2 regions of the Streptomyces africanus genome follow, and region 1 is predicted to be linked to the other one. Evidence: predicted binding sites of a transcription regulator. Region 1 holds the regulator's gene; the other holds the start of a gene.
What was found. Region 1 encodes HrcA, which represses chaperone genes, less so after heat shock. Its sites were predicted from a motif close to TTNGCACTCNGNNNNNCNGAGTGCNAA; they were not measured.

Region 1 (4,691 bases):
GGGATGCAGAGTGCGCGGCAGCATGTGCTGAAGGTGCTGGACCGGACGCATACGCCGGGGCGGCCCGAGGCGTGTGTCGCGGAGGCCCGGGCGGCCGGGTTCGAGCATGTCAATCTCGACCTGATCTACGGCACGCCGGGGGAGTCCGACGACGACTGGCGGGCGTCGCTGGACGCGGTGCTGGGGGCCGGGCCGGACCATGTCAGCGCGTACGCCCTGATCGTCGAGGAGGGGACGCAGCTGGCTCGGCGGATCCGCCGGGGCGAGGTGCCGATGACGGACGACGATGTCCATGCCGACCGGTACCTGATCGCGGACGAGGTCCTCTCGGGCGCGGGTTTCGAGTGGTACGAGGTGTCCAACTGGGCCACGTCATCGGCGGGGCGGTGCCTGCACAACGAGCTGTACTGGCGGGGGGCCGACTGGTGGGGGGCCGGGCCGGGTGCGCACAGTCATGTGGGCGGGGTGCGGTGGTGGAACGTGAAGCATCCCGGGGCGTATGCGGGGGCGCTGGCGGCGGGGCGGTCGCCGGGGGCCGGGCGTGAGGTGCTGTCGGAGGAGGACCGGCGGGTCGAGCGGATTCTACTGGAGTTGCGGTTGCGGGAGGGGGTGCCGTTGTCGTTGCTGCGGGAGGAGGGGCTGGCGGCTTCGCGGCGGGCGTTGTCGGACGGGCTTCTGGAGGAAGGGCCGTACGAGTCGGGGCGGGCTGTGCTCACTCTGCGGGGGCGGTTGCTGGCCGACGGCGTGGTGCGCGACCTGGTGGACTGAGGTGCTGGGCGTTGTCGCTGGGGCCGGGTGGGTCCGCAGCCCGGCGGAGCGGGGTGCCGCTGCGCCCACCCGTGCCGCCCTGGGGGTACCTCCCAGGCCCTTAAGGCACTGGGGGAGGCACGATTGCCCGCAGCTAAGCGGCATGCCGCAGCCCGGCGGAGCGGGGTGCCGCTGCGCCCACCCGCGCCGCCCTGGGGGTACCTCCCAGGCCCTTGAGGCACCGGGGGAGGCACGATTGCCCGCAGCTCAGCAGCTACGTCGGTGTCGTCACGAAGTCGATCAGTTCCTCGACCCGGCCCAGTAGTTCCGGCTCCAGGTCCTTGTACGACCGTACGGCCGACAGGATTCGCTGCCAGGCCGCGCCCGTGTTCTCCGGCCAGCCCAGTGCCCTGCACACTCCCGTCTTCCAGTCCTGGCCGCGTGGGACCCGGGGCCATGCCTCGATGCCCAGGGACGACGGCTTCACCGCCTCCCAGATGTCGATGTAGGGGTGGCCGACGACCAGGGCGTGGTCGCTCGTCACCGACTGGGCGATGCGCCACTCCTTCGAGCCGGGCACGAGGTGGTCCACCAGGACGCCCAGCCGCGCGTCCGGGCCGGGGGCGAAGTCGGCGACGATCGACGGCAGGTCGTCGACGCCCTCCAGGTACTCCACGACCACGCCCTCGATGCGCAGGTCGTCGCCCCAGACCCTCTCGACCAGCTCGGCGTCGTGCCGGCCCTCGACGTAGATCCGCCCGGCGCGGGCCACGCGGGCGCGGGCGCCGGGGACGGCCACCGAACCGGACGCGGTACGGGTGGGACGTGCGGGGCCGGCGGGCGAGGGACGGACCAGGGTCACGACCCGGCCCTCCAGCAGGAACCCGCGCGGCTCCATGGGGAACACCCGGTGCTTGCCGAAGCGGTCCTCCAGGGTCACCGTGCCCGCCTCGCAGCGGATCACCGCACCGCAGAAACCGGTCCCGGCCTCCTCGACCACCAGGCCCGGCTCCGCCGGGACCTCGGGAACCGGCTTCGGCTTCTTCCACGGCGGGGTCAGGTCCGGAGAGTACTGGCGCATTCGAATGACGATAGGAGAAGGCGTACGGCGATCACCGCGACACGCCGAAATACGCCGCCAGCGCGTCGCGCTGGGCGCGCACGAACACCGCGTCCACCACCGCTCCGTGACCGGGCACGTACAGCGCGTCCTCGCCGCCCAGGTCGAGCAGCCGGTCCAGGGCGGCCGGCCAGTGCGACGGCACGGCGTCGGGGCCCGCCTGCGGCTCGCCGGACTCCTCGACCAGGTCGCCGCAGAACACCACCTCCGGATCGCCCGGCACCAGCACCGCCAGGTCGTGCGCGGTGTGCCCGGGGCCCACGTTCGCCAGCAGCACCTGGCGTCCGCCGCCCAGGTCGAGGGTCCACTCGCCGGAGACCAGGTGGCGGGGCGCGACCAGCCGGTCCGCCGCCTCCTGCGCGGTGGTCTCCGCCAGGCCGTTGCGCACCGCGTCCGCGCGCAGCTCCTCGCGGTCCCGCAGGCGCGTCAGCACCGCGTCCACGCCCACCGCGCCGAACACCTCCGCGTCCGTGAACTCCGCCACCCCGAAGACATGGTCGAAGTGGGGATGGGTCAGCGCGAGATGCGTCACACGGTGACCGGTGAGCGACCGTGCCTGCTCGCGCAACCGCGCGCCCTCGGCCGGGCTCGACCCGGCGTCGATCATGAGGACCGCGTCCTCACCGGCGACCAGCCCCGCCGTGCAGTCCCACACCGGGAGCCGGCACCGCCCCACGCCCGCGGCCACGCGCTCCCAGCCGAGCTCTTCCCAAGTCACCGTCATACGGCGACGCTAGCGGTGACCGCCGCCCGGGGCACGGCAGCACGCGACCAGCCTTGCCGGGGGTGTACCCCACAGCCGTACACTGGGCGGGGAATGCTGGCACTCGCACGCGCAGAGTGCCAGGCCCCACAGGCAGGACACGAGGCGGACGACTTCTGGAGGTGCGCGCGAATGCTCAGTGAACGCAGGCTTCAGGTGCTGCGCGCCATCGTCCAGGACTACGTCGGCACCGAGGAGCCGGTGGGCTCCAAGGCCCTCACCGAGCGGCACAACCTCGGCGTCTCGCCGGCCACCGTCCGCAACGACATGGCGGCCCTGGAGGACGAGGGGTACATCGCCCAGCCGCACACCAGCGCCGGGCGCATCCCCACCGACAAGGGCTACCGGCTGTTCGTGGACAAGCTGGCCGGCGTCAAGCCGATGACCGCGCCCGAGCGGCGCGCCATCCAGAACTTCCTCGAGGGCGCCGTCGACCTCGACGACGTCGTGGCGCGGACGGTACGGCTGCTGGCGCAGCTCACGCGCCAGGTGGCCGTAGTGCAGTACCCGTCGCTGACCCGCTCGACCGTGCGGCACGTGGAGCTGCTCGCTCTCGCGCCCGCGCGGCTGATGCTCGTGCTGATCACGGACACCGGGCGGGTCGAGCAGCGCGTGGTCGACTGCCCGGCGCCCTTCGGCGAGGCCTCGCTCGCGGATCTGCGCGCGCGGCTCAACAGCCGGGTGGCGAACCGCCGTTTCACGGATGTGCCGAGTCTGGTGGAGGATCTGCCGGAGGCGTTCGAGCACGAGGACCGGGGTACGGTCTCCACGGTGCTCTCCACACTTCTGGAGACGCTCGTCGAGGAGAACGAGGAGCGGCTGATGATCGGCGGCACCGCCAACCTGACCCGCTTCGGGCATGACTTTCCCCTCACGATCCGGCCGGTGCTGGAGGCGCTGGAGGAGCAGGTGGTGCTCCTCAAGCTGCTCGGCGAGGCGCAGGATCCGGGCGTGACCGTACGGATCGGTCATGAGAACGCCCACGAAGGACTCAACTCCACGTCCGTCGTGTCGGTCGGCTACGGTTCGGGCGGCGAGGCTGTCGCCAAGCTCGGCGTGGTCGGACCGACCCGCATGGACTACCCGGGAACGATGGGAGCGGTACGCGCAGTGGCACGGTACGTCGGACAGATCCTGGCGGAGTCGTAGTGGCCACGGACTACTACGCCGTACTCGGCGTGCGCCGCGACGCGTCGCAGGAAGAGATCAAGAAGGCCTTCCGGCGGCTCGCGCGCGAGCTGCACCCGGACGTCAACCCCGATCCGAAGACCCAGGAGCGGTTCAAGGAGATCAACGCCGCCTACGAGGTGCTGTCGGACCCGCAGAAGAAGCAGGTCTACGACCTCGGCGGCGACCCGCTCTCGCAGGCCGGAGGCGGCGGTGCGGGCGGCTTCGGGGCCGGTGGCTTCGGGAACTTCTCCGACATCATGGACGCCTTCTTCGGCACGGCGTCGCAGCGCGGTCCGCGCTCGCGCACCCGCCGCGGCCAGGACGCGATGATCCGCATCGAGGTGGAGCTCGACGAGGCGGCCTTCGGCACGACGAAGGACATCCAGGTCGACACGGCGGTCGTCTGCAACACCTGCAACGGTGAGGGCGCGGCGCCGGGGACCTCCGCACAGACGTGTGACATGTGCCGCGGCCGCGGTGAGGTGTCCCAGGTCACGCGGTCCTTCCTAGGCCAGGTCATGACCTCGCGGCCCTGTCCGCAGTGCCAGGGGTTCGGCACGGTGGTGCCCACGCCGTGCCCGGAGTGCGCGGGCGACGGGCGTGTGCGGTCCCGCCGTACGCTCACGGTCAAGATCCCGGCCGGTGTCGACAACGGCACGCGGATCCAGCTCGCCGGTGAGGGCGAAGTCGGTCCCGGCGGCGGCCCTGCGGGCGACCTGTACGTCGAGATCCACGAACTGCCCCACTCGCAGTTCCAGCGGCGCGGCGACGACCTGCACTGCACGGTCACGCTCCCGATGACGGCGGCCGCCCTCGGCACGAAGGTGCCGCTGGAGACGCTGGACGGCCTGGAGGAGGTCGACATCCGCCCGGGCACCCAGTCCGGCCAGT
Region 2 (4,691 bases), 1.1 Mb from region 1:
GGCTCGGGAAGGTGCCAAATCCGTCTCACGGCGAGATGCGTCGTGAGGAAGATGAGGAGAAAGGGCCTCGCCTCACATGGCTGTGCAGACTGTTGCAAGCACCACCGACTCCACCGTAGACCTCGGCCCCGCCGCCGCCCTGAGCTGCCGCGAGTGCGGCCACCGCGTACCCCTCGGCCCGGTCTTCGCGTGCGAGGAGTGTTTCGGCCCGCTGGAGATCGCCTACGACTTCTCGGCCTACGACACCGAGGAACTCCGCAAGCGGATCGAAGCGGGACCCGCGAACATCTGGCGCTACGCCCCGCTGTTGCCGGTCCCGGCCGACGTGGCGACCAAGCCGAACATCAACCCGGGCTGGACCCAGCTCGTCAAGGCCGACAACCTCGCGCGTGAGCTGGGTGTCGACGCCGGCAAGCTCTTCATCAAGGACGACTCCGGCAACCCGACGCACTCCTTCAAGGACCGGGTCGTCGCGCAGGCCCTGGAGGCCGCCCGCGCCTTCGGCTTCACCACGCTGTCCTGCTCCTCCACCGGCAACCTCGCCGGCGCCGTGGGTGCCGCGGCGGCCCGCGCCGGCTTCCGCTCCTGCGTGTTCATCCCGCACGACCTGGAGCAGGGCAAGGTCGTCATGGCCGCGGTCTACGGCGGCGAGCTCGTCGGCATCCAGGGCAACTACGACGACGTGAACCGCTTCTGCTCCGAACTGATCGGCGACCCGGCCGGCGAGGGCTGGGGCTTCGTCAACGTCAACCTGCGGCCGTACTACGCCGAGGGCTCCAAGACCCTGGCGTACGAGATCTGCGAGCAGCTCGGCTGGCGGCTGCCCGACCAGATCGTGGTGCCGATCGCCTCCGGCTCGCAGCTCACGAAGATCGACAAGGGCCTGCAGGAGCTGATCAAGCTCGGGCTGGTCGAGGACAAGCCGTACAAGATCTTCGGCGCGCAGGCCGAGGGCTGCTCGCCGGTGTCGACGGCGTACAAGGCCGGGCACGATGTCGTACGCCCCCAGAAGCCGGACACGATCGCCAAGTCGCTGGCGATCGGCAACCCGGCGGACGGGCCGTACGTGCTCGACATCGCGCGTCGCACGGGCGGTGCGGTGGAGGACGTCAACGACGAGCAGGTCGTCGACGCGATCAAGATTCTCGCCCGGACCGAGGGCATCTTCGCGGAGACCGCCGGTGGGGTGACCGTGGGCGTGGCGAAGAAGCTGGTCGAGAACGGGGTGCTCGACCCGTCGTTGACGACCGTGGTGCTGAACACGGGTGATGGTCTGAAGACGCTGGATGCGGTGGCTGGGACCGGGCTCACCGCGACCATTCGTCCCAACCTGGATTCGTTCCGTGAGGCTGGGCTCGTCTGACCGTCGTCTGCTGCGGGCCGGTGGGGGCTGGTCGCGCTCACGCGGCGGAGCCGCATGTTCAACGCAGCCCCGCGCCCTAGCTATCTCGTCCAACCGGAGGTTTTGAAGTCATGAGCGTCACCGTTCGCATCCCCACCATCCTGCGTACCTACACCGGCGGGCAGGCCGAGGTCGCCGCCGAGGGGGCGACCCTCGGCGAGGTCATCGCCGATCTGGAGAAGAACCACACCGGGATCGCCGCCCGGGTGCTGGACGACCAGGGCAAGCTGCGCCGGTTCGTCAACGTGTACGTCAACGACGACGACGTGCGGTTCGAGCAGGGGCTGGAGACGGCGACGCCGGACGGTGCCGGGGTGTCGATCATCCCCGCCGTCGCGGGTGGCTGAACCGGTCGACCGGCTTGATTGTTACCTTCGGTAATGGCGGTTACTGAGAGTTCATCGAATTGCCCCCTCCGTGAGAGAAGCGGAGGGGGCAATTCTGTGTGATTGAGCGCGGTAGAGTTGGGGAACGCAGCGCCGATCTCCTGATCGGGAGCCCTGATTTCCTGCCGCGCGCCCGACAAGATGTAGCCAAAGTGTGTGTGTCTTTCGCGGCTTTTGTGCCTTTTGTGTGGCCCGACTTGCCCTGAAGTCTGGCGAATTCTCCCCACATTCCGGACCCCGCGCGTCCAGAATTCTCGTCCGATTGACCTGTTGCAGACGGCAGTTGGACAGATACATTCGGCCGCGGTCGACGCGTTCCGGCGCACGCCCCCAACCGTGGGGGGTGAGGTCTGACCCGGGTCCGCGAAGTGTGGATCTGTGCAAGGGCCAGTAATAGGGGAGTTAGGCATGGCTCAGGGCACCGTCAAGTGGTTCAACGCGGAGAAGGGGTACGGCTTCATCGCGGTCGACGGTGGTGCGGATGTTTTCGTCCACTACAGCGCGATCCAGATGGACGGCTACCGCACCCTTGAAGAGGGCCAGCGGGTCGAGTTCGAGATCTCGCAGGGTCAGAAGGGACCGCAGGCCGACATGGTTCGCGTCTCTGCCTGAACGCGCACCACGACCAAGCGCAAGCGACCGGTCTTCTCTGAAGGGCCCGCACCCCCTGGGGTGCGGGCCCTTCGGTCTGTCGGGCCGGCCGACCGGGGTGACGGGCGCGCCGGGCGACCGCTCGTCGAAACCGCCGCGCCCGAACGCGTCTCGGCGTCCCCCCGGCGCTGGGGGCGCGGGGCCGCGCTCCGGACCTGCTCGCGTCGTCGCTCTCGTCTCGCCGCCGCGGGCCGGGGGCCAGGCATTTCTCTGCTCGCCCGATCCGCCGCGGCGCTGCCCGTGGCCTGCGGGCCGAGCCGGATGCCCCCTGTTCGCCGGGGGCTGAGCGCCCGCTCGAACCGTGGGAGTCGCTTGCACTCGCCATGCCCGAGTGCTAATCATTGCGTTAGCACTCTGAAGGTGAGAGTGACAACGTAAGGACCGGGTCGGTGAGGCCCGCAGGCCGGGTGGGAAGGAACCACGAGGCAGGCGAGCCGTCCGTCGCGGGCGCGGGCGCGGTCCGAAGTAATCACCCCCAGTCCTGGAGGGACCACTTCACATGGCCAAGATCATCGCGTTCGACGAGGAGGCGCGGCGCGGCCTCGAGCGCGGCATGAACCAGCTCGCGGACGCCGTCAAGGTGACGCTCGGCCCCAAGGGCCGCAACGTCGTCCTCGAGAAGAAGTGGGGCGCCCCCACGATCACCAACGATGGTGTGTCCATCGCCAAGGAGATCGAACTCGAGGACCCGTACGAGAAGATCGGCGCCGAGCTGGTCAAGGAAGTCGCCAAGAAGACGGACGACGTCGCCGGTGACGGTACGACCACCGCGACCGTGCTCGCCCAGGCCCTGGTCAAGGAAGGCCTGCGCAACGTAGCCGCCGGTGCGAACCCGATGGCCCTGAAGCGCGGTATCGAGCGCGCCGTCGAGGCCGTCTCCGCCGCCCTGCTGGAGCAGGCGAAGGACGTCGAGACCAAGGAGCAGATCGCCTCCACGGCCTCCATCTCCGCCGCCGACACCCAGATCGGCGAGCTCATCGCCGAGGCCATGGACAAGGTCGGCAAGGAAGGCGTCATCACCGTCGAGGAGTCCCAGACCTTCGGTCTGGAGCTGGAGCTCACCGAGGGTATGCGCTTCGACAAGGGCTACATCTCGGCGTACTTCGCCACCGACATGGAGCGTATGGAGGCCGTCCTCGACGACCCGTACATCCTGATCGCCAACTCGAAGATCAGCAACGTCAAGGACCTGCTGCCGCTCCTCGAGAAGGTCATGCAGTCGGGCAAGCCGCTGCTGATCATCGCCGAGGACGTCGAGGGCGAGGCCCTGTCGACCCTGGTCGTCAACAAGATCCGCGGCACCTTCAAGTCCGTCGCCGTCAAGGCCCCGGGCTTCGGTGACCGCCGCAAGGCGATGCTGCAGGACATCGGCATCCTCACCGGCGGCGAGGTGATCTCCGAGGAGGTCGGCCTCAAGCTGGAGAACGCCACGATCGACCTCCTGGGCAAGGCCCGCAAGGTCGTCATCACCAAGGACGAGACCACCATCGTCGACGGTGCCGGCTCCGCCGAGCAGGTCCAGGGCCGGGTCAACCAGATCCGCGCCGAGATCGAGAACAGCGACTCGGACTACGACCGCGAGAAGCTGCAGGAGCGCCTGGCGAAGCTGGCCGGCGGCGTGGCCGTCATCAAGGCCGGTGCCGCCACCGAGGTGGAGCTCAAGGAGCGCAAGCACCGCATCGAGGACGCCGTCCGCAACGCCAAGGCGGCCGTCGAGGAGGGCATCGTCGCCGGTGGTGGCGTGGCCCTGCTGCAGGCCTCCCAGGTCTTCGAGAAGCTGGAGCTGGAGGGTGACGAGGCGACCGGCGCCAACGCCGTGAAGCTCGCCCTGGAGGCCCCGCTGAAGCAGATCGCCGTCAACGGTGGTCTCGAGGGCGGCGTCGTCGTGGAGAAGGTCCGCAACCTCCAGGTCGGCCACGGCCTGAACGCCGCGACCGGTGAGTACGTCGACATGATCGCCGAGGGCATCATCGACCCGGCGAAGGTGACCCGTTCCGCGCTGCAGAACGCCGCCTCCATCGCCGCGCTGTTCCTCACCACCGAGGCCGTCATCGCCGACAAGCCGGAGAAGACCGCCGCGCCCGCCGGCGGCGGCATGCCGGGCGGTGACATGGACTTCTGATCGACCTGGTCGATCAACGTCCTTGCCGAGGGCGGCACTCCCTGTTCCGACAGGGGGTGCCGCCCTCGGGCGTGTCCGGGATCACAGCGCGGACGGGATGAGGGGGCCGGGGCCGGATGGTTGGACCGTA

Region 2: groL (chaperonin GroEL) is a predicted target of HrcA. The motif match lies at 2,751-2,777, and genes of this name have one in related genera.

The regions. Positions count from the first base shown of each region.
Region 1 is NZ_JAUSYP010000001.1:2,819,370-2,824,060, reverse strand. Features, by position in the region: gene hemW (radical SAM family heme chaperone HemW) at 1-768, shown strand, start outside; gene QF034_RS13105 (DUF3097 domain-containing protein) at 1,022-1,828, opposite strand; gene QF034_RS13100 (MBL fold metallo-hydrolase) at 1,860-2,591, opposite strand; gene hrcA (heat-inducible transcriptional repressor HrcA) at 2,763-3,779, shown strand; gene dnaJ (molecular chaperone DnaJ) at 3,779-4,691, shown strand, end outside.
Region 2 is NZ_JAUSYP010000001.1:3,934,154-3,938,844, reverse strand. Features, by position in the region: SAM riboswitch class I at 1-58, shown strand, start outside; gene thrC (threonine synthase) at 77-1,363, shown strand; gene QF034_RS18145 (ubiquitin-like small modifier protein 1) at 1,474-1,749, shown strand; gene QF034_RS18140 (cold-shock protein) at 2,197-2,400, shown strand; gene groL (chaperonin GroEL) at 2,939-4,561, shown strand.